2 regions of the Variovorax sp. YR266 genome follow, and region 1 is predicted to be linked to the other one. Evidence: predicted binding sites of a transcription regulator. Region 1 holds the regulator's gene; the other holds the start of a gene.
The links. Region 1 encodes LexA, which represses DNA repair genes until DNA is damaged. Its sites were predicted from a motif close to ACTGTATNNNNATACAGT; they were not measured.

Region 1 (9,873 bases):
CACAGCGGGGCACAGCCGGCCTTTGCCGGGGGCTATACGGCCACCCGGGCTCTCGCGCACGATGCGTTGGGCAGTGACGGGAAGCGTGTGCCATTGGCTGCCCTTGCGGGCCAGCCCGTGACCGCACTGGCGGCGATCGCACGGCCCGAGGCCTTCTTCGACATGCTGCGCGCGCGCGGCCTGACGCTCGCCGACACCATTGCATTGCCCGATCACTTCGATTTCGAGGATTGGCAGCGCCCTGCTGGCACTGTGCATACCCTCATCTGCACCGAAAAAGACGCCATCAAACTGTGGCGCAAGGCGCCCGATGCGCTGGCCGTGCCGTTGGAGTTCGCGCCCTCCGCGGATTTCTTCGCCGCGCTCGACGCAAAGCTATCATCGCTCGATGGATATCAAGCTGCTTGAACTGCTCGTCTGCCCCGTCACCAAGGGGCCACTGACCTGGAACCCCGAGAAGCAGGAGCTCTGCTCGCGCAGCGCGCGCCTTGCCTATCCGGTGCGCGACGGCATTCCGGTGCTGCTCGAAAACGAAGCACGCACGCTCTCCGACGAAGAGCTCGGACTGTGAGCTTCACCGTTCTGGTGCCGGCGCGCCTGGCGTCGACCCGGCTTCCCAACAAACCGCTGGCCGACATCGCCGGCGTGCCCATGGTGGTGCGCGTGGCGCAGCGCGCCAGCGAATCCGGCGCGGCGCGCGTGGTGGTCGCCGGCGACGATCCTTCCATCATTGCGGCATGCCAGGCGCACGGTGTCGAGGCCATCCTCACTCGTCAAGACCATCCCAGCGGCACCGACCGGCTGGCCGAGGCCTGCGAACTGCTGGGCCTTGACGGCGACGATATCGTCGTCAACGTTCAAGGCGACGAGCCGCTGATCGACCCCGCGCTGATCGACGCCGTCGCATCCACGCTGGCCACCCATGCGGAAGCCGCGATGAGCACGGCCGCCCACGAGATCGACTCTGTCGGCGACTTCATGAACCCCAACGTGGTGAAGACCGTGCTCGATGCACAGGGCAACGCCATGTACTTCAGCCGCGCACCAATCCCGTGGTGGCGCGACGGCTCCGCCAACGGCGCGGCGCCTGCGGTACTGCCCACCCCTGCCCCGCTGCGCCACATCGGCATCTACGGTTATCGCGCGGGCTTCGTGCGGCAGTTTCCGTCACTGCCACCGGCTCCCGTCGAGGCGACCGAGGCACTCGAACAGCTGCGCGCGCTGTGGCACGGCCATCGCATCGCGGTACACGTGAGCCATGTCGCGCCCGGACCGGGCATCGACACGCCCGAAGACCTGGCGCGCGTACGCGCCGTCTTCGCCGCCGCGCCCCCCGCCTGAGGCGCTCCCATGCCTGCGCGAGCGGCCGGAATTCTTCGAGGGCACGCGTGCTATCCTCGACGCAACTCCGCCTTGCCCAGCCCTCGGGCCGACGCTCGGCGCGACACAAAATCTAAGAACCGTCCGAGGACACCATGAGACTAATTTTGCTGGGCGCGCCCGGGGCGGGCAAAGGCACGCAAGCGGCCTTCATTTGCCAGAAATACAGCATTCCCCAGATTTCGACCGGCGACATGCTGCGCGCCGCCGTCAAGGCCGGCACGCCGCTCGGGCTACAGGCCAAGGCCGTCATGGACGCAGGCGCTCTCGTCAGTGACGACCTGATCATCAATCTCGTCAAGGAACGCATTGCGCAGCCCGATTGCGCAGCCGGCTTCCTGTTCGACGGTTTCCCGCGCACCATCCCCCAGGCCGACGCCATGAAGGCAGCCGGCGTCAAGCTCGACTACGTGCTCGAAATCGACGTGCCCTTCGGCGACATCATCGAACGCATGAGCGGCCGCCGCTCGCACCCGGCATCGGGCCGCACCTACCACGTCAAGTTCAATCCGCCCAAGGTGGAAGGCAAGGACGACGTGACCGGTGAAGACCTGATCCAGCGCGAAGACGACAAGGAAGAAACCGTGCGCAAGCGGCTCGACGTGTACAGCCAGCAGACACGCCCGCTGGTCGACTACTACTCCGCCTGGGCCAAGACCGACCCGGCCGCCGCGCCGAAGTACCGTGCCATCAAGGGCGTGGGCACGGTTGACGAGATCACGCAGCGTGCGCTGGCTGCACTGAGCAGCTGATCCTGATCTGATTTTCGAAACCGCCCCTTCAATGGGGCGGTTTTGTTTTCACCCCAGCAGTTCCAGCATCAGCGCGATGCGCGCCTTCACGGGCGTCAGCGCACCCGCATCGCGGAGCTGATCCCCGGCCTTCGGCAGGATGCGTCCATTCGCGCAGCGAGTAGCTCGAACCACCACGACGCCCGCGTCCTGCGCTTTGAGCGCTGACGCTTCCAACGCATGGTGCAGGGTGCCGTTGCCGGTGGCGGCGAGGACCAGCCCGCGCACGGGATCGGCGGCATTGGGCTGCAGTAGCGCTTCGATCACCGCGCCGCTGGCGCCGGCATGGCTCATGACGATCTCGACGCGGGGCCACTGCACGCTGGTCGCCTCGAAGAGCTTCGACGCCTGCGACGCCGATCCCTCAGGCCACTCCCGGACACGGCGTACCTCTCCTTCCTCGACGTAGCCGACCGGCCCCGCATCACCTGAAGCAAAAGCATCGAGTCGGTAGGTGTGCACTTTCTGGATATCGATGCCGCTGTGGATTGCGCCGGCGCACACCACGGTCACGCCCCGTGCACCTTCCGTCGCGGCAACGCTGATGGCGTCGCGCACGTTCTGCGGTCCGTCGGGCGCCAGTGCGGTGGCCGGACGCATCGCGCAGGTGAGCACCACGGGCTTGGACGGAGCCAGCGCCGAGTGCAGGAAGAACGCCGTCTCTTCGAGTGTGTCGGTGCCGTGCGTGATCACCACGCCCGCCACGTCGGCCTGCGCCAACCAGTGCGCACAGCGTCGGGCCAACTGCTGCCAGATGTCGAACGACATGTCCTTGCTGTCGACCTGCGCCACCTGCTCTGCCTCCAGAGCGACGCCCTCGGGCGCCTCGATCCCGCCCAGCAGATCGGCCACGCCGACCTGCCCGGCGGTGTAGCCGATGTTGTCGCCGCTGCTGGCTGCCCGGCCGGCAATGGTGCCGCCGGTGCCCAAAACCACCACACGACGGCGCACTTCAGGCGAAGAGGAATTGACCATGGCTTGTCAACTTTTAAAAACTGGTTAAAAATACAGGTACTGGATATCTAGCCAGTGCCGCAAGGAACCACATATGCAGTTCGCCGTGAAGCTTACAGCCCGCCAGCAGCAGATCCTGGATCTCATCCAGAGCGCCATCGCACGCACTGGTGCGCCACCCACGCGCGCCGAAATCGCCAATGAGCTCGGGTTCAAGTCGGCCAACGCCGCCGAAGAGCACCTGCAGGCACTAGCCCGCAAGGGCGTCATCGAGCTGGTCAGCGGCACTTCCCGCGGCATCCGCCTCAAGGGCGACGCCCTGCGCTCTCTCAATGAAACGCGCCACCGCGAGGGCGGCCAGTTCTCGCTCTCGCTGCCCGGCATGGCCCAACTGGCGTTGCCGCTCATCGGTCGCGTCGCAGCCGGCTCCCCCATCCTCGCGCAAGAGCACGTCGACCAGACCTACTACGTCGAGAACACGTTGTTCCAGCGCCAGCCCGACTACCTGCTCAAGGTGCGCGGCATGTCGATGCGCGACGCCGGCATCATGGATGGCGACCTTCTCGCGGTGCAAGCCACCAAGGAAGCGCGCAACGGCCAGATCGTGGTCGCACGCTTGGGTGACGAAGTGACCGTCAAGCGCCTGAAGCGCAACAAGCAGGTCATCGAGCTGCACGCCGAGAACCCCGACTACCCGACCATCATCGTCCAGCCCGGCGAGCCGTTCGAAATCGAAGGCCTCGCAGTGGGGCTCATCCGCAACACCATGCTGATGTAGGCCTCACGGCCTGCTTTCCGCAGCACCCCATCCGGCAGCAACAGGTGGCGGGCGTATGGCGAAGAGTCGCCATCACCCTGTCGCGGCCGATTCAAGAAATCCTGCCTGTGTTCAACCTCATACTTTTTTGGAGTTCACATGGGAATCGCCCTCCTCGCCATCGCTGATTTCTGGATGCCGCTGCAATCGCTGGCCAGCCGTCTGATGCCGGCACGCCGCCCTCACCGCAGGGATCACCTCGACGCAGCTGAAACCTCGGCCGGATTGCGCTATGTGGCAGTACGCCCCGCCTGCACTGCCCGCTCCAGCGGCACTGCAACGCCCACAGCACCGGCGCGCCCATTGCGCGTGGTCCGCGTGGTCGACGGCAAGGGCCAGCAGCACAGCAACCGCGTCGTGATCTCTGGCCGCATGGCCGACGTCTGCGCCGAACTCGACCGGCTGGCAGCACTCGAAACCGCCGAAACCATGGCCACGGCCCCGCGCTCGACACGCCTGCATTGAGCCCGAACACCCCTGCGAGCGGCTGTGGGGGCGGGTATCCAAACGTTCACGGGCACGACATTCCAATGCTGCGAGGCACAATGGCACGCCATGAACATTGTGATCCTCGACGATTACCAGGACGCCGTGCGCAAATTGCGCTGCGCCGCCAAGCTGGACGCGTACGCGGCCAAGGTCTACACCAACACGGTGAAAGGCATCGGGCAACTATCGGTCCGCCTCAAGGATGCCGACGTGATCGTGCTGATCCGCGAGCGCACCCATATCTCGCGCCAGCTGATCGAGAAGCTACCCAAGCTCAAGCTCATCTCGCAGACCGGGCGCGTCGCCGGGCATATCGACGTCGCGGCTTGCACCGAGCGCGGCGTGGCGGTGGCGGAAGGCTCGGGCTCTCCGCAGGCGCCTGCGGAGCTCACCTGGGCGCTCATCATGGCTGCCATGCGCCGGCTGCCCCAGTACATCAGCAACCTCAAGCACGGTGCTTGGCAACAGTCAGGTCTCAAGTCGGCCTCGATGCCGCCCAACTTCGGGCTCGGCTCGGTACTCAAGGGGAAGACGCTGTGCATCTGGGGCTATGGCCGCATCGGCCAGCTGGTCGCGCGCTATGGGCAGGCCTTCGGAATGCAGGTCGTGATCTGGGGCCGTGAAGCCAGCTGCGCCAAGGCCCGTTCCGACGGCTTCCAGGTCGCGCAGAACCGCCACGAGTTCTTCGCCGCTGCAGACGTGCTGTCGGTGCATCTGCGGCTCAACGAAGAAACCAACGGCCTCATCACGCTGGAAGACCTCTCGCGCATGAAACCGACGGCGCTTTTCGTCAACACCTCGCGCGCCGAGCTGGTCGAAGCCGACGCCCTGCTCGCCGCACTCAACCGCGGCCGCCCCGGGCTGGCCGCCATCGACGTGTTCGAGAGCGAACCGCCGTTGCAAGGCCACGCGCTGCTGCGCCTCGAGAACTGCATCTGCACGCCGCACATCGGCTACGTCGAGCAGGAAAGCTACGAGAGCTATTTCGGGCAGGCCTTCGACAACGTCGTGAGCTACATCAACGGCAACCCCACGAACATCGTGAATCCCGGCGCGCTGCAGGTCCGCCGGTGAGCCGGCCGGCGCCACAGGGTGCGCTCTGGGCGCTGCTCGTTGGCAATTTCGTGATCGGCACGGGCGTGATGGTGGTGCCCGGCACGCTCAATGAAATCAGCACATCGCTCTCGGTCACGGTCGCCACCGCAGGGCAACTGATCACGGCTGCCGCGGCGGTGATGTGCATCGGCGCTCCGTTGCTGGCCGCTGCGGTCGCGGGCTGGGACCGTCGGCAGCTGCTGGCCATCACCCTGCTCTGGTACGCCGCCGGCCACGTTCTCTGCGCGCTGATGCCGAGCTTCGGTGCATTGCTGCCGATGCGCATGCTCACGGTGATCGCGCCGGCCATCTTCACGCCCCAGGCTGCGGCCTGCGCCGGCATGCTGGTGCCGCCCGAGCATCGCGGGCGCGCCGTCACCTTCGTCTTCCTCGGCTGGTCGATGGCATCGGTGCTGGGCCTGCCCATCGGCGCGCTGATCGGTGGGCATCTGGGCTGGCGCATGGCATTCATGGCAATCGCGGCGCTCAGTGTCGCGAGCGCGACATCGATCTGGCTCACCTTGCCGAGCGGCATCCGCCCTGCCGCACTGACCGCCGAAGCATGGTTGCGTGTGCTGCGCAGCCCAGTGCTGATGGGCATCGTGTCGGTCACGGCGCTGCAGGGCGCCGGCCAGTTCGTGCTGTTCAGCTATTTTGGGCCGATCCTCAAGCAGAGCTTCGGCGCCGACGCCACCACGCTGAGCGTGATGTGGGCGCTGTTCGGCGTTTGCGGGCTGATCGGCAACATGGTGGTCAGCCGGTACATCGACCGCGTGGGCGCCGGCCGCATGGTGCTGATCACGACCGTGCTGATCGCCTCGAGCCTTCTGGTGTGGCCACTGGCCTCCACGCTCGCCTGGCTGGCCGTTGTGCTCGTTCCCTGGGGCCTGGGTTGCTTCGCCACCAATTCGGCCCAGCAGGCCCGTCTGGTGGGCCTGGCGCCCGCGCTCGCGCCGGGCTCGGTAGCGCTCAACAGCTCCGGCATCTACACCGGCCAGGCCGTGGGCGCCGCGCTTGGCGGCTGGCTGCTCGCCAACGATGCGGGCGCCTGGATGAGCTGGGCCGGCCTGGGCTTGGTGCTGATCGCCATTTCGCTGAGCGTGGCTATCGACCGCAGCCGCGCCGCGCGGCCTGAAAACGCCTCCGCGTAAAACCCGTCACGCCCCGTCCGCGCGGGACTGCAAAATCGAAGCCTTCGACAGCAGCATCTGCTCGGCACCTGCGTCGACACCTGCATTGGCGCCTGCACGGCAGGCCCGGAACCACCCAACCAGTGAAAATCTCCAGCAAATGACAGTGAACTACTCCCGAATCGGCGTCATCGGCGCCGGCGCCATGGGTCGCGGCATCGCGCAGATCGCCGCCCAGGCGGGCAGCGAAGTGCTGCTGCTCGACAGCTTCGCGGGTGCCGCAGAACGCGGCCGCGAAGCCCTCGTCGCCCAATGGAACAAGCTGCACGAGAAAAACAAGATCGACGCCGCCACGCGCGATGCCCAGATCGCGCGCGTCAAGGCCGTCGATTCCATCCAGGCGCTGGCAGGCTGCGACCTTGTGATCGAAGCCGTGGTCGAAGACCTGGAAATCAAGCGCAAGCTGTTCCGCGAACTCGAAGGCGTGGTGGCCGAGACCGCGACGCTGGTCACCAATACTTCTTCGCTCTCGGTGACGGCCATCGCGGCCGGCCTCAAGCGGCCCGAGCGCATCGCGGGCTTCCACTTCTTCAACCCCGTGCCGCTGATGAAGGTGGTCGAGGTGGTCGCGGGCTTCAAGACCGCGCCCGAGGTCTGCAAGCAACTGGCCGACTATGCGGTGCAGATGGGCCACAGCGCCGTGCAGGCGCAGGACACACCCGGCTTCATCGTCAACCACGCGGGCCGCGGCTACGGCACCGAGGCGCTGCGCATCGTCGGCGAAGGCGTGACCGACTTCGTGACCGTCGACCGCATCCTCAAGGACCAGGCCGGCTTTCGCCTCGGCCCGTTCGAGTTGCTGGACCTGACGGCGCTCGACGTGTCGCACCCGGTGATGGAATCGATCTACCACCAGTACTTTGAAGAGCCGCGCTTCCGCCCGAGCGTGATCACCGCGCAGCGCCTGGCCGCCGGCGCCCTGGGCCGCAAGACCAACGAGGGCTTCTACCGCTACAACGACGGCGTGATGCAACAGACACCCGAGCCGCCGCCGCCGGTGGTCGAGGGCACGCCTTCGGTCTGGGTGTCGCCGCGCGCAGCACGCCGCGCCGAGTTGCTGCGCCTGGTGAACACGCTGGGCGCGCAGATCGACAGCGGTGCCACGGCCGCGCCGCATTCGCTGATCCTGGTCGCACCGCTGGGCTTCGATGTGACCACGGTCGCCGCGGTCGAACGCCTGGACGCCACGCGCACCATCGGCATCGACATGCTGATCGACGACGCCGCCACCAAGCGCCGCGTGCTCGCAACCAACCCCGCCACCCGCCGCGACATCCGCGACGCCGCGCACGCCCTCTTCGCGCGCGACGGCAAAGCCGTGAGCGTGATCCGCGACAGCGGCGGCTTCGTCACGCAGCGCGTGATCGGCACCATCGTGAACATCGCCACCGACATGTGCCAGCAGCGCGTGTGCACGCCGGCCGACCTCGAAACCGCGGTGCAGCTGGGTCTCGGCTATCCGCGCGGGCCGCTCGCCATGGGCAACCTCTACGGCCCGACCAACATGCTCGAAGTGCTGTTCAACCTGCAGACGGTCTACGGCGACCCGCGTTATCGCCCGAGCCCGTGGCTGCGCCGCCGCGGCGCGCTGGGCCTGAGCCTGCTGCACGAAGAAGAATAAAAACAAGCCATGACCGCCGAACTCAAAAGCACGAGCGAAGGCAGCACCATGGTGCTGACGATCGCCAACCCCACCCAGCGCAACGCACTGGGCCCCGAGATCTACGCCGCCGGTATCGAGGCGCTCAACGGCGCCGAGAACAGCGCCGAGATCCGCAGCGTCGTCATCGTGGGCGAAGGCTCATGGTTCTGCGCCGGCGGCTCGCTGCAGCGGCTTCTGGCCAACCGGCAGCTCGACCGCTCGGTGCAGGCCGAGAGCATCGAGGGCCTGCACAACTGGATCGATTCGATCCGCACCTTTCCCAAGCCGATCATCGCGGCCGTCGAAGGCGCTGCCGCGGGCGCCGGCTTCTCGCTCGCGCTGGCCTGCGACTTCGTGGTTGCGGCGCGCGACGCGGTGTTCGCGGCCTCATACAGCAACGTGGCGCTGTCGCCCGACGGCGGCCTGAGCTGGCACCTGGGGCAGCAGTTGCCTCGCCAGTTGGCAAGCGAATGGCTGATGAATGGCGAGCGCATCGGCGCGCCGCGCCTGCATGCGCTGGGCCTCGTCAACGAACTCACCGAAAACGGCCAGGCGCTCGCGGGTGCGCTGGCGCTGGCCGCCAAGCTCAACGCGCGCGCGCCGAATTCGCTGGCCAGCATCAAGGAACTGCTCAGCGAGGCACGGGGCGCCACGCTGGCTTCGCAGCTGTCGCAGGAGCGCGACCACTTCGTGCGCAACCTGCACCATGCGAACGCGGGCATCGGCATCGCCGCGTTCCTCGAGAAGAAGCCGCCGCAGTACGAGTAACGCCAAACGGCGTCGCTCCCGTGACACCCCCCAGCTTTTCAGTCGCCGAGAGGACAGACCAATGGACGACCCCATTCTTACCATCGAAGAACGTGAAGCGATCAACAGTGGTCGCTGGTTTTCTTCTCTTTCTCCATCGCTACGGCACGACATCCTCCGATGCGCCTTTGTCAAACGCTACAAGGACGGCGACCTGATCGCTGCCCGCGGCGACCCGCCCGACCACTGGATTGCCTGCGCCAAGGGCGCGGTGCGCGTGAGTTCGACGGCCGTCTCGGGCAAGCAGGTAACGCTGACCTACGTGGAGCCGGGCATCTGGTTCGGCGACGTGGCGATGTTCGACGGGGACCGGCGCACGCACGACACCTACTCGCATGGCGACAGCACCATCCTGTGCGTGGCGCGGGCCGACTTCCAGAAGATTCTGGCGTCGCACGTGGAGCTGTACGAAGCGCTGATGCGGCTGCAGGCGCGCCGCATCCGCACGCTGTTCGGGCTGGTGGAAGACCTCAACACCCTGCCCCTGCGGGCACGGCTGGCCAAGCAGCTCATTCACCTCGTGCGCAGCTACGGCGTGCCGAACCTGGAAGACGGCAGCCAGATGCGCATCGGCCTGCAACTGGCGCAGGAAGAACTGGCACAGCTGCTGGGCGCGTCGCGCCAGCGGGTCAACCAGGAACTGAAGACCATGGAACGCGAGGGCACCATCCGGATCGAGCCGGGCGGCCTTGTGGTTCTGGACCGAGC
Region 2 (9,873 bases), on a different contig from region 1:
CCCGCCGCCAATGCGGAAGGTCGCGAAGCAGGGGCGGGATCGACAGCACCAGCAGCAGGGCGGCCAGCGGCACGACGCAGACGAACCCCACGTGCTTGAAGCCGAGCGCGCCCACCGTTCCCCCAAGCACGAACATGCCGACCAGCCCGCCGCAGCGGCGCAACCTGCTGCGGTCGTGGCGCACCGGCAGGGGTGTCGACGGCATGCGCCGGTTCCAGTAGAGCATCTTGCCCAGCTCGATCCCCATGTCGGTGATGTTGCCGGTCATGTGGGTGGTGCGCGTGCTGCCGCCCGAGGTCTTCGACGCCACGGCGTTCTGCAGGCCCATGATGAACGACAGCAGCAGCACCGTGAGCGGCACCGCGAACGGCGTTGGCCAGGTCAGCGTGATGGCTCCCGCGAGTCCGAACGGAAACATCAGCGCGGCTTCCAGCAGCAGAGGCAGCGCATAGACGCCGTGCAGCCGGTGCTGCCGCGCCCAGTTCACAAGCACCGCGCATACCGCGGCGCCGCTCAGGAACGCCAGGATCGCGCCCAGCGCGTTCAGCAGCAGCGTGGCGTTGCCCAGCACCATGCCGTCCGCGAGCTGCGACGCGAAGCCGGTCATGTGCGAGGTGTACATGTGCAGCACAAGGAATCCGCCCGCGTTGACGGCCCCGGCATTGAAGGCCAGCAGCAGGCCGAGCGCGGTGTTGGTAGACGGCGCTCGATGGCGGTTGGTGAGGAAACGAAGTCTGCGCACGGTGGTCTCCCGGGGCGTCGTCGGTCGGCCCCGCAAGCGCTCAGTGTCGCACCCAGCGCCAGTCCGCGATCTCGGGCATGTCCTGCCCGTGCCGGGTGATGTAGGCCCGGTGCTCTAGCAGCCGGTCGCGCAGGTGCTGCTGCACGTGGCCCGCCGTGTCGCGGATGCGGGGCACGCGATCGATGGCGTCGGCCGCGAGGTGGAAGCGGTCGAGCCGGTTCAGCACCGTCATGTCGAAGGGCGTGGTGGTCGTGCCTTCTTCCAGGTAGCCGTGCACATGAAAGTTGCCGTGATTGCGCCGCTTGTAGGTCAGCCGGTGGACCAGGGCGGGATAGCCGTGGAAGGCGAAGATCACCGGTGCGTCGGTGCTGAAGATCGAGTCGAAGACCGCATCGGGCAGGCCGTGCGGATGCCCCGAGGGTGATTCGAGCGCCATCAGGTCGACCACGTTCACCACCCGCACCTTGAGGTCCGGCAGCAGCGTCCGCAGGAGGTCCACCGCCGCCATGGTCTCCAGCGTGGGCACGTCGCCGGCGCAGGCCATCACCACGTCGGGCGCCACGCCGTTGTCGTTGCTGGCCCAGTCCCAGATGCCCAGGCCCACGCTGCAGTGGCGCTCGGCCGCGGCGATGTCGAGCCACTGCGCCTCGGGCTGCTTGCCCGCCACGATCACGTTGACGTAGTTGCGGCTGCGCAGGCAATGGTCCGTCACCGACAGCAGCGTGTTGGCGTCGGGCGGCAGGTAGACCCGCACGACCTCGGCCTTCTTGTTGACGACGTGGTCGATGAAGCCCGGGTCCTGGTGGCTGAAGCCGTTGTGGTCCTGGCGCCAGACATGGCTGGTCAGCAGGTAGTTCAGCGACGCGACGGGGCGCCGCCAGGGGATGTTTCGCGTCACCTTCAGCCACTTCGCATGCTGGTTGAACATGGAGTCGACGATGTGGATGAAAGCCTCGTAGCACGAGAAGAAACCGTGCCGTCCGGTCAGCAGGTAGCCTTCGAGCCAGCCTTGGCAGAGGTGTTCGCTGAGCACTTCCATCACGCGGCCGTCGGGTGCCACGTGGTCGTCGCCCGGCAGGATCTCGGCGCTCGACATGCGGTCGGTCGCCTCGAAGACCGCGCCCAGGCGGTTCGACGTGGTCTCGTCCGGGCCCATGATCCGGAAGTTGCGCTCGCCGGCGTTGAGCCGCATCACGTCGCGCAGGAACTCGCCGGTGACGCGCGTGGCCTCGGCGTCGACGGCGCCTGGCTTCGGCACCGCCACGGCGTAGTCGCGGAAGTCGGGCAGCTTGAGGTTCTTGAGCAGCAGGCCACCGTTGGTGTGCGGGTTCGCGCTCATGCGGCGCGTGCCTCGAGGCGCGAGGGCGGCGATGTCGGCGCGCAGGGCGCCGTCGGCATCGAACAGTTCTTCGGGGCGATAGCTCTGCATCCATTCCTGCAGCAGCGCGATGTGGGCCGGCTTCTCGGCGAAGCCGGTCAGCGGCACCTGGTGCGCGCGCTGCGTGCCTTCGATGCGCACGCCGTCCACCGTCTTCGGCCCGGTCCAGCCCTTGGGCGAGCGCAGCACGATCATCGGCCAGCGATGCCGCTGTCCGAAGCCGTCCGAGCGCGCCTCCACCTGGATTGCACGGATCGCATCGAGCGAAGCGTCGAGTGCGTCGGCCATCAGGCCGTGCATCAGCGCGGGGTCGTGGCCCGACACGAAGCGCGGTTCGTAGCCGTGGCCGCGCATCAGCTGCGTGAGCTGCTCGTCGCCGATTCGCGCGAGCACGGTGGGGCCGGCGATCTTGTAGCCGTTGAGATGCAGGATCGGCAGCACCGCGCCGTCGCGCGCGGGGTTGAGGAACTTGTTGGAATGCCAGCTGGCCGCGAGCGCGCCGGTTTCGGCCTCGCCGTCGCCGATGACGCAGCAGGCCAGCAGCTCGGGGTTGTCGAACACCGCGCCGTACGCATGCAGCAGCGAATAGCCGAGTTCGCCGCCCTCATGGATCGACCCCGGCGTTTCCGGCGACACATGGCTCGGGATGCCGCCCGGAAACGAGAACTGCGTGAACAGCCGCTTCAGGCCTTCGGTGTCGCGCGAGATGTGCGGGTAGACCTCGGTGTAGGTGCCCTCGAGGTAGGTGCTGGCCACCACGCCCGGCCCGCCGTGGCCGGGGCCGGCGATGAAGATGGCATCGAGGTCGCGCGCGTTGATGGCGCGGTTCATGTGGGCGTAGATGAAGTTGAGCCCCGGCGTGGTTCCCCAGTGCCCGAGCAGGCGCGGCTTGATGTGCTCGAGGGCCAGCGGCTCCCGCAGCAGCGGGTTGCCCATCAGGTAGATCTGTCCCGCGGACAGGTAGTTGGCGGCGCGCCACCAGGCGTCGAGCAGCGCGAAGCGCGCGGGGATGGCAGGGGAAGGGGAATGTGGCATGGGGACGGCTCCGATGGACCGAAGCGGCGCCGGCCATCGAACCATCATGCGGCGCGCATGCGCACCGCCCTGTCAGGAAAGCGCCCGTGAGGCTGCGCGCGCCGGCGCGCCCCGCTCAGGCTACTTGAGCCAGCCGCGCCGGCGGAAGTACCACATCGGCACCAGCGCGCTGGCCGCCATCAGCACGATGGCATACGGATAGCCCATGGCCCAGTCGAGCTCCGGCATGAACTTGAAGTTCATGCCGTAGATGCTCGCGATCAGCGTGGGCGGCAGCAGCGCGACGCTGGCCACCGAGAAGATCTTGATGGTCTTGTTCTGGTTGATGTTGATGAAACCGACGGTCGCATCCATCAGGAAGTTGATCTTGTCGAAGAGGAAGGCCGTGTGGTTGTCCAGCGATTCGATGTCGCGCAGGATCTGCCGGGCTTCCTCGAACTGCTCGGCGTTGAGCATCTTGCTGCGCATCATGAAGCTGACCGCGCGGCGCGTGTCCATCACGTTGCGGCGGATGCGGCCGTTCAAGTCTTCCTGCCGCGCGATGGCGCCGAGCACTTCGCCGGCCAGCTCGTCGCTGACATTGCCCGAGAGCACCTTCTTGCCGGCCACTTCGAGCTCGTCGTAGATGTTCTCCAGCGTGTCGGCCGAGTATTCGGCGTCGGCGTCGAAGAGCTTGAGCATCACTTCCTTGGCGTCTTCGATCAGCCCCGGTGCGCGGCGCGCACGCATGCGCAGCAGGCGGAACACGGGCACGTCTTCGTCGTGGATCGAGAACAGCACGCCGCGGCTGCGCAGGTCGGTGTTGTGCTGGTTGAGGATGAAGGCCACGCGCACGGTGCGCGGGTCTTCGTCGTCGTCGATCAAGAAGTCGGAGCGGATGTGCAGCTCGCCGTTGTCTTCTTCGTAGAAGCGGGCCGACTCCTCGATGTCCTCGTCCATCGCGTCTTCGGGAATGGACAGGCCGTAGTACTGCTTGATCCAGCGCTTTTCTTCGAGCGTGGGCGACTCGAGGTCGACCCAGATCGGCTGGAACTTGGAGAGCTCTTCGAGCGCCTCGATTTCTTCCTGAACGAGGCGGCCGTTGGCGAGCGTGAAGATGTTGAGCATTGGCTCACTCCCGGGAATGACTGAACGATGGGCGAGGGAGGGGCGCTTTCAATTCCCGGGCCCGACGTGCGCTAAGAAAAACGCGTCAGTGAAAGGGAGTTGAAAGCTGCCGAGACGGGGCGGTTTCCATTGGGAAGAATCTCCGGTTGCAGCGAGGCGCGATTATGTCACCGGCCACATGGCAGCACGGTGGCTGGACTGGACGGGCATACAGTAAAGTCGTGCCCATGCAGACCGCTGCGCTCCCCGTTTTTTCCGCTGCCGCGAAGACCCAGGCCGAGCGCCTGGCCGCCGCGTTGGCCACGCTCAACGACGCGCAGCGCGCGGCGGTCGAACATGGGGTGGGAGCAGCCATTGCCGAGCGTGACGAGCGGCCGTTGCTCGTCATTGCCGGCGCCGGTTCGGGCAAGACCAGCACGCTGGCGCACCGTGTCGCACACCTCATTGCCGGCGGTGTCGATCCGCAGCGCCTGCTGCTGCTGACCTTCTCGCGCCGTGCCGCGCAGGAGATGGAGCGCCGCGCAGGCCAGGTGCTGGCACGCGTGCTCGGCCTGAAGTCCGAAGCCCCGCCCGCGCTGCCGTGGGCCGGCACCTTCCACGGCATCGGCGCGCGGCTGCTGCGCGAGTACGCGCCGCAGATCGGGCTCGACGAGAACTTCACCATCCACGACCGCGGCGATGCCGAAGACCTGATGGGGCTGGTGCGTCACGAGCAGGGCCTGTCTTCTACCGTCAATCGTTTTCCGCGCAAGGGCACCTGCCTGTCGATCTACTCGCGCTGCGTGAACACGCGCGCGCCGCTGGCCGATGTGCTGAAGGAGGCCTTTCCCTGGTGCGGTGAATGGGAGGCCGAACTGAAGAAGCTGTTCGGCGCCTACGTAGAGGCCAAGCAGCGGCAGAACGTGCTCGACTACGACGACCTGCTGCTCTACTGGGCCGAGATGGCCGCCGAACCCGCGCTGGCTGCGCACATCGGCGAGCGCTTCGACCACGTGCTGGTCGACGAGTACCAGGACACCAACCTGCTGCAGGCTTCGATCCTGCTCGCGATCAAGCCCGACGGGCGCGGTGTGACAGTGGTGGGCGATGACGCGCAGTCGATCTATTCCTTTCGCGGCGCGACGGTGCGCAACATCCTCGACTTTCCGTCGCAGTTCACGCAGGCCGCGCGCGTGGTCACGCTGGAGCGCAACTACCGTTCGACGCAGCCGATCCTCGATGTCTCGAACCGCGTGATCGCGCATGCGGCCGAGCGGCATGCCAAGACGCTGTGGACCGACAAGCCCTCGGCCGGCAAGCCGCTGCTCGTGGTCGTGCCCGACGAAGCGGGGCAGGCGCGCTGGGTGGCCGACAAGGTGCTGGCGCACCGCGAGGGCGGGCTCGCGCTGAAGTCGCAGGCGGTGCTGTTTCGCACTTCGACGCACAGCGCGACACTCGAACTCGAACTGGCGCGGCGCAACATCCCGTTCGTGAAGTTCGGCGGGCTCAAGTTTCTCGAGGCCTCGCACGTGAAGGACCTGCTCGCGGTGCTGCGCTTTGCGCAGAACCCGCGCGGGCGCATGGCGGGCTTTCGCGTGACGCAGCTGATCCCGGGCATCGGCCCTGTCACGGGCGCGCGCCTGCTCGATGCAATGGACCAGGCGGCCGACCCCGCCGCAGCGGTGCGCGACTTCGTGCCGCCTTCCGCGGCACGCGCGCAGTGGGCCGACTTTGCCGAGGCCTACGCCGCCTTGCGCGCACCCGCGCTGAAGTGGCCGGCCGATGTCGAGCTGGCAATGGACTGGTATCTGCCGCACCTTGAGCGGCTGTACGAAGACACCTCCGGCGTGCGGCGCGCAGACGTGGAGCAACTGGCGCGACTCGCGGCCGGATATGCCTCGCGCGAACGCTTCCTCACCGAACTCACGCTCGACCCGCCCGAAGCCACCAGTGACCGTCCGGGCCCGCCGTTGCTCGACGAGGACTACCTGATCCTCTCGACCATCCATTCGGCCAAGGGGCAGGAGTGGAATTCGGTGCACGTGCTCAACGTGGTCGACGGCTGCCTGCCGGCCGACGTGGCGCAGAGCGCGCACGAGCTGGAAGAAGAGCGCCGGCTGCTGTACGTGGCAATGACCCGGGCGCGCGACCACCTGCACCTGCTGATACCGCAGCGCTTCCACATCACGCAGCAGGCGGCGCGCGGCGACCGGCACTTGTATGCCAACCGTACGCGCTTCATCGCCGATGCCGATCTCGAAGGCTTCGAGCAGCAGACCTGGCCGCCTCCGCCGGTGCGCCCGCCGGCCGTGCCGCCGCCGAGCGCGGTGATCGACCTGCGCAACCGGATGCGCGCGGCCTGGCGCTGAATCGCTGAGCGGGCTGCTGGCCCTTCCGGTGGCAGGGTCACACGTGGACCGGGGCTGAAACATTTGTTCTCGAAGCGCTGCATCGCCTGCCCCGCGAGCGCCAGCTGCTATTGATTCGCTAGCGTGTGAAAAGCTGCGCACGAAGCCGCAAAACCCCGGGCAACTCAGGTATTGCAATACCGTGACAGCTTGGGCATAGTGAATCGACCCACCCCTCTTTCCTCTTCTTCCCTTCCCTCCGTTCCCCCTCTCAAAACTCCCGTTTTTCGCCGACCACGCTGCATTCCGTAGCGCGGTCATTTCCCCAACCGTCAATTCCAGGAGGTCATTCATGAATTTGACGATCAGCGGTCATCACCTCGACGTCACCCCTGCCTTGCGCACCTACGTCACGAGCAAGCTGGACCGGATCACCCGACATTTCGACCAGGTTGTCGATGTGAAGGTGATCCTCACGGTGGAAAAGCAGAAGGAAAAGGAACGCCGCCAAAGGGCGGAGTGCAACATTCACGTCAAGGGCAATGACATGTTCGCGGAGTCGAGCCACGCTGATCTCTACGCTGCGGTCGATGAACTGGTCGACAAGCTCGACCGCCAAGTGGTGCGCCACAAGGATCGCCTGCAGGACCACCATCACGCGGCGCCCAAGCGCGTGATGTAAGAGCCCCCGGCTCGCATCAAGGCCGCCTTCGGGCGGCTTTTTGTTTTCCGACTGTTGCGGTAGGGCTTTGGCAAGCCCCCAGAGGGAAGCACGAGGCCTCAGGACAACATGTAGACAGAAAGTAAATAGGGGGACTGGGGGTTTTTACCAAGCGGGTGCATAATCGCCCCCGCTCTGCACCCACCATGAATCGCCTCGCGTCCATCCTGCCGCCCGCTCAAGTGCTTGTGAGCGTTGACGCTACTAGCAAGAAACGTGCTTTCGAAGAAGCCGGCCTGCTGTTCGAAAGCCTTCACGGTCTGGGCCGTGCCCTCATCACCGACAGCCTGTTTGCCCGCGAGCGCCTCGGCTCCACCGGTTTGGGCCACGGCGTTGCCATTCCGCATGGCCGCATCAAGGGCCTCAAGGCGCCGATGGCCGCGGTGTTCCAGCTGGCCAACCCCATCGGCTTCGACGCACCCGACGAGCAACCCGTCGCGCTGCTGATCTTCCTGCTGGTGCCCGAAGCGGCCACGCAGAAGCACCTCGAAATCCTCTCTGAAATCGCCGAACTGCTGAGCGACGCCAGCCTGCGCGAACAGATCAAGTCCAGCACCGACGCTTCTGCATTGCACGGCCTCATTGCCGGCTGGCAGTCGACCCAAGTCGCCTGAACGCATGTGTCGGCGCGTGCGGCTGCTGATAAGCTGCGCGGCACTTCTTCCCGTCACTCATCCAATGCCGGCGCCGGGCGCCGTCTCCTGAACGCATGAAGCCGACCGTCATCAGCGCCGATGCCATGTTCGAGGAGTTCCGCGGTTCGCTCCGCTGGGAATGGCTCGCGGGGCTCGGTGCTTCAGAGCGCCAGTTCGACCCCGAAGTCATCAGCCGCGCCCAGTCGGCGGCCGACCTTGTTGGCTATCTCAACTACATCCACCCGTACCGCGTGCAGATCCTCGGCGCCCGTGAGGTGGCCTACCTGACGCGCGGCAGCGAGGAAGACTGCGCGCGGCGCATCGCCCGCATCGTCACGCTGGAGCCACCGATGCTGGTGCTGGCCGACGGCCAGGCTGCGCCCGACGAGCTGCTGTCGATCTGCGAGCGCGCCCAGTTGCCGCTGTTCGCCACGCGCGAGTCGTCGGCCTTCGTGATCGACCTGCTGCGCGCCTACCTGTCCAAGCACTTTGCCGAGCGCACCTCGATGCACGGCGTGTTCATGGACATCCTGGGCATGGGCGTGATGATCACGGGCGAGTCGGGCCTGGGCAAGAGCGAGCTGGGACTGGAGCTGATCTCGCGCGGCAATGGCCTTGTGGCCGACGATGCGGTCGACCTGTTCCGCATCAACCAGAACACCATCGAAGGCCGCTGCCCCGACCTGCTGCTGAACCTGCTCGAAGTGCGCGGCATCGGCCTGCTGGACATCCGCGCGATCTTCGGCGAGACGGCGGTGCGCCGGAAGATGCGGCTGAAGCTCATCGTGCACCTCGTGCGGCGCGACAGCTTCGAGCGCGACTACGAGCGCATGCCCTCGGCGCCGCTCACGCAGGACGTGCTGGGCATCCCGGTGCGCAAGGTCATCATCCAGGTGGTGGCGGGGCGCAATATCGCCGTGCTGGTGGAAGCGGCGGTGCGCAATTCGATCCTGCAGCTGCGCGGCATCGACACGTACGCCGACTTCGTGGCGCGCCACCACAAGGCGATGGAAAACTCCCGCGACGGGGACTGAAAACGAGGGAGACGGATCAGCGCTTCTTTGCGCAGTCTCCGCACAGGCCGTAGAGCGACATGGCGTGGTCCTGCAGGATCCAGCCCTTGTCCTTGGCGATCATCTGCTGGCGGCGTTCGATCTCGGCGTCGTAGAACTCCTCGACCTTGCCGCAGGAGGTGCAGATCAGGTGATCGTGGTGCGTGCCTTCGTTCAGCTCGTATACGGCCTTGCCGCTTTCGAAGTGGCTGCGCTCGAGGATGCCGGCCTGCTCGAACTGCGTCAGCACCCGGTAGACGGTGGCCAGGCCGATGTCGGAATGTTCGTTCAGCAGCACGCGAAACACGTCTTCCGCCGTCATGTGCCGTTGGCTGCCGGTCTGGAAGATCTCGAGGATCTTCAGGCGCGGTAGAGTGGCCTTGAGGCCGGTGTTCTTCAGTTCGTCGATGTTGGCCATGTTGGTTCCTGCGCCCTGGGGCTGCGGCAAAAAGGCCCCGAAAAAGGCCAGCCGCTACAATGGCCGATCATATCGCTACCCCCTTTTTCCTCCCATGCCTGCCATTCTCCAACGCCGTCCCTGGCTGCTGGTTGCTGCCGTTGCCGCAACGCTCTGCCTTGGTGCCTGCAGCGGTTTCAGCGATCGCACGCGTGGCGCGCTGGCCGCTGTTACACCTTACAAAGTCGAAGTGGTGCAGGGCAATTTCGTGTCGAAGGAACAGGTCGCGGCGCTCAAGCCGGGCATGTCGCGCCAGCAGGTGCGTGAAATCCTCGGCACCTCGCTGCTGAACGACGTATTCCACGCCAACCGCTGGGACTACGTGTTCACGATCCGCCGCCAGGGCGTCGACCCGCAGGAACGCCACCTGACCGTGTTCTTCAATGGCGAGCTCTTGGACCGCTTCGAGGGCGACGAAA

Region 2: BLW48_RS13000 (ATP-dependent helicase) is a predicted target of LexA. The motif match lies at 4,460-4,477, and genes of this name have one in related genera.

What each region holds. Positions count from the first base shown of each region.
Region 1 is NZ_FNPM01000005.1:3,563-13,435, forward strand. Features, by position in the region: gene lpxK (tetraacyldisaccharide 4'-kinase) at 1-408, shown strand, start outside; gene BLW48_RS14365 (Trm112 family protein) at 389-571, shown strand; gene kdsB (3-deoxy-manno-octulosonate cytidylyltransferase) at 568-1,341, shown strand; gene adk (adenylate kinase) at 1,476-2,132, shown strand; gene BLW48_RS14380 (asparaginase) at 2,181-3,146, opposite strand; gene lexA (transcriptional repressor LexA) at 3,220-3,903, shown strand; gene BLW48_RS14390 (hypothetical protein) at 4,042-4,407, shown strand; gene BLW48_RS14395 (D-2-hydroxyacid dehydrogenase family protein) at 4,498-5,505, shown strand; gene BLW48_RS14400 (MFS transporter) at 5,502-6,677, shown strand; gene BLW48_RS14405 (3-hydroxyacyl-CoA dehydrogenase) at 6,817-8,337, shown strand; gene BLW48_RS14410 (oxepin-CoA hydrolase, alternative type) at 8,347-9,126, shown strand; gene BLW48_RS14415 (Crp/Fnr family transcriptional regulator) at 9,188-9,873, shown strand, end outside.
Region 2 is NZ_FNPM01000004.1:232,314-242,186, reverse strand. Features, by position in the region: gene BLW48_RS13015 (YoaK family protein) at 1-742, opposite strand, end outside; gene BLW48_RS13010 (phosphoketolase family protein) at 783-3,155, opposite strand; gene corA (magnesium/cobalt transporter CorA) at 3,276-4,262, opposite strand; gene BLW48_RS13000 (ATP-dependent helicase) at 4,490-6,610, shown strand; gene hpf (ribosome hibernation-promoting factor, HPF/YfiA family) at 6,942-7,271, shown strand; gene BLW48_RS12990 (PTS sugar transporter subunit IIA) at 7,457-7,924, shown strand; gene hprK (HPr(Ser) kinase/phosphatase) at 8,020-8,979, shown strand; gene fur (ferric iron uptake transcriptional regulator) at 8,996-9,415, opposite strand; gene BLW48_RS12975 (outer membrane protein assembly factor BamE) at 9,510-9,873, shown strand, end outside.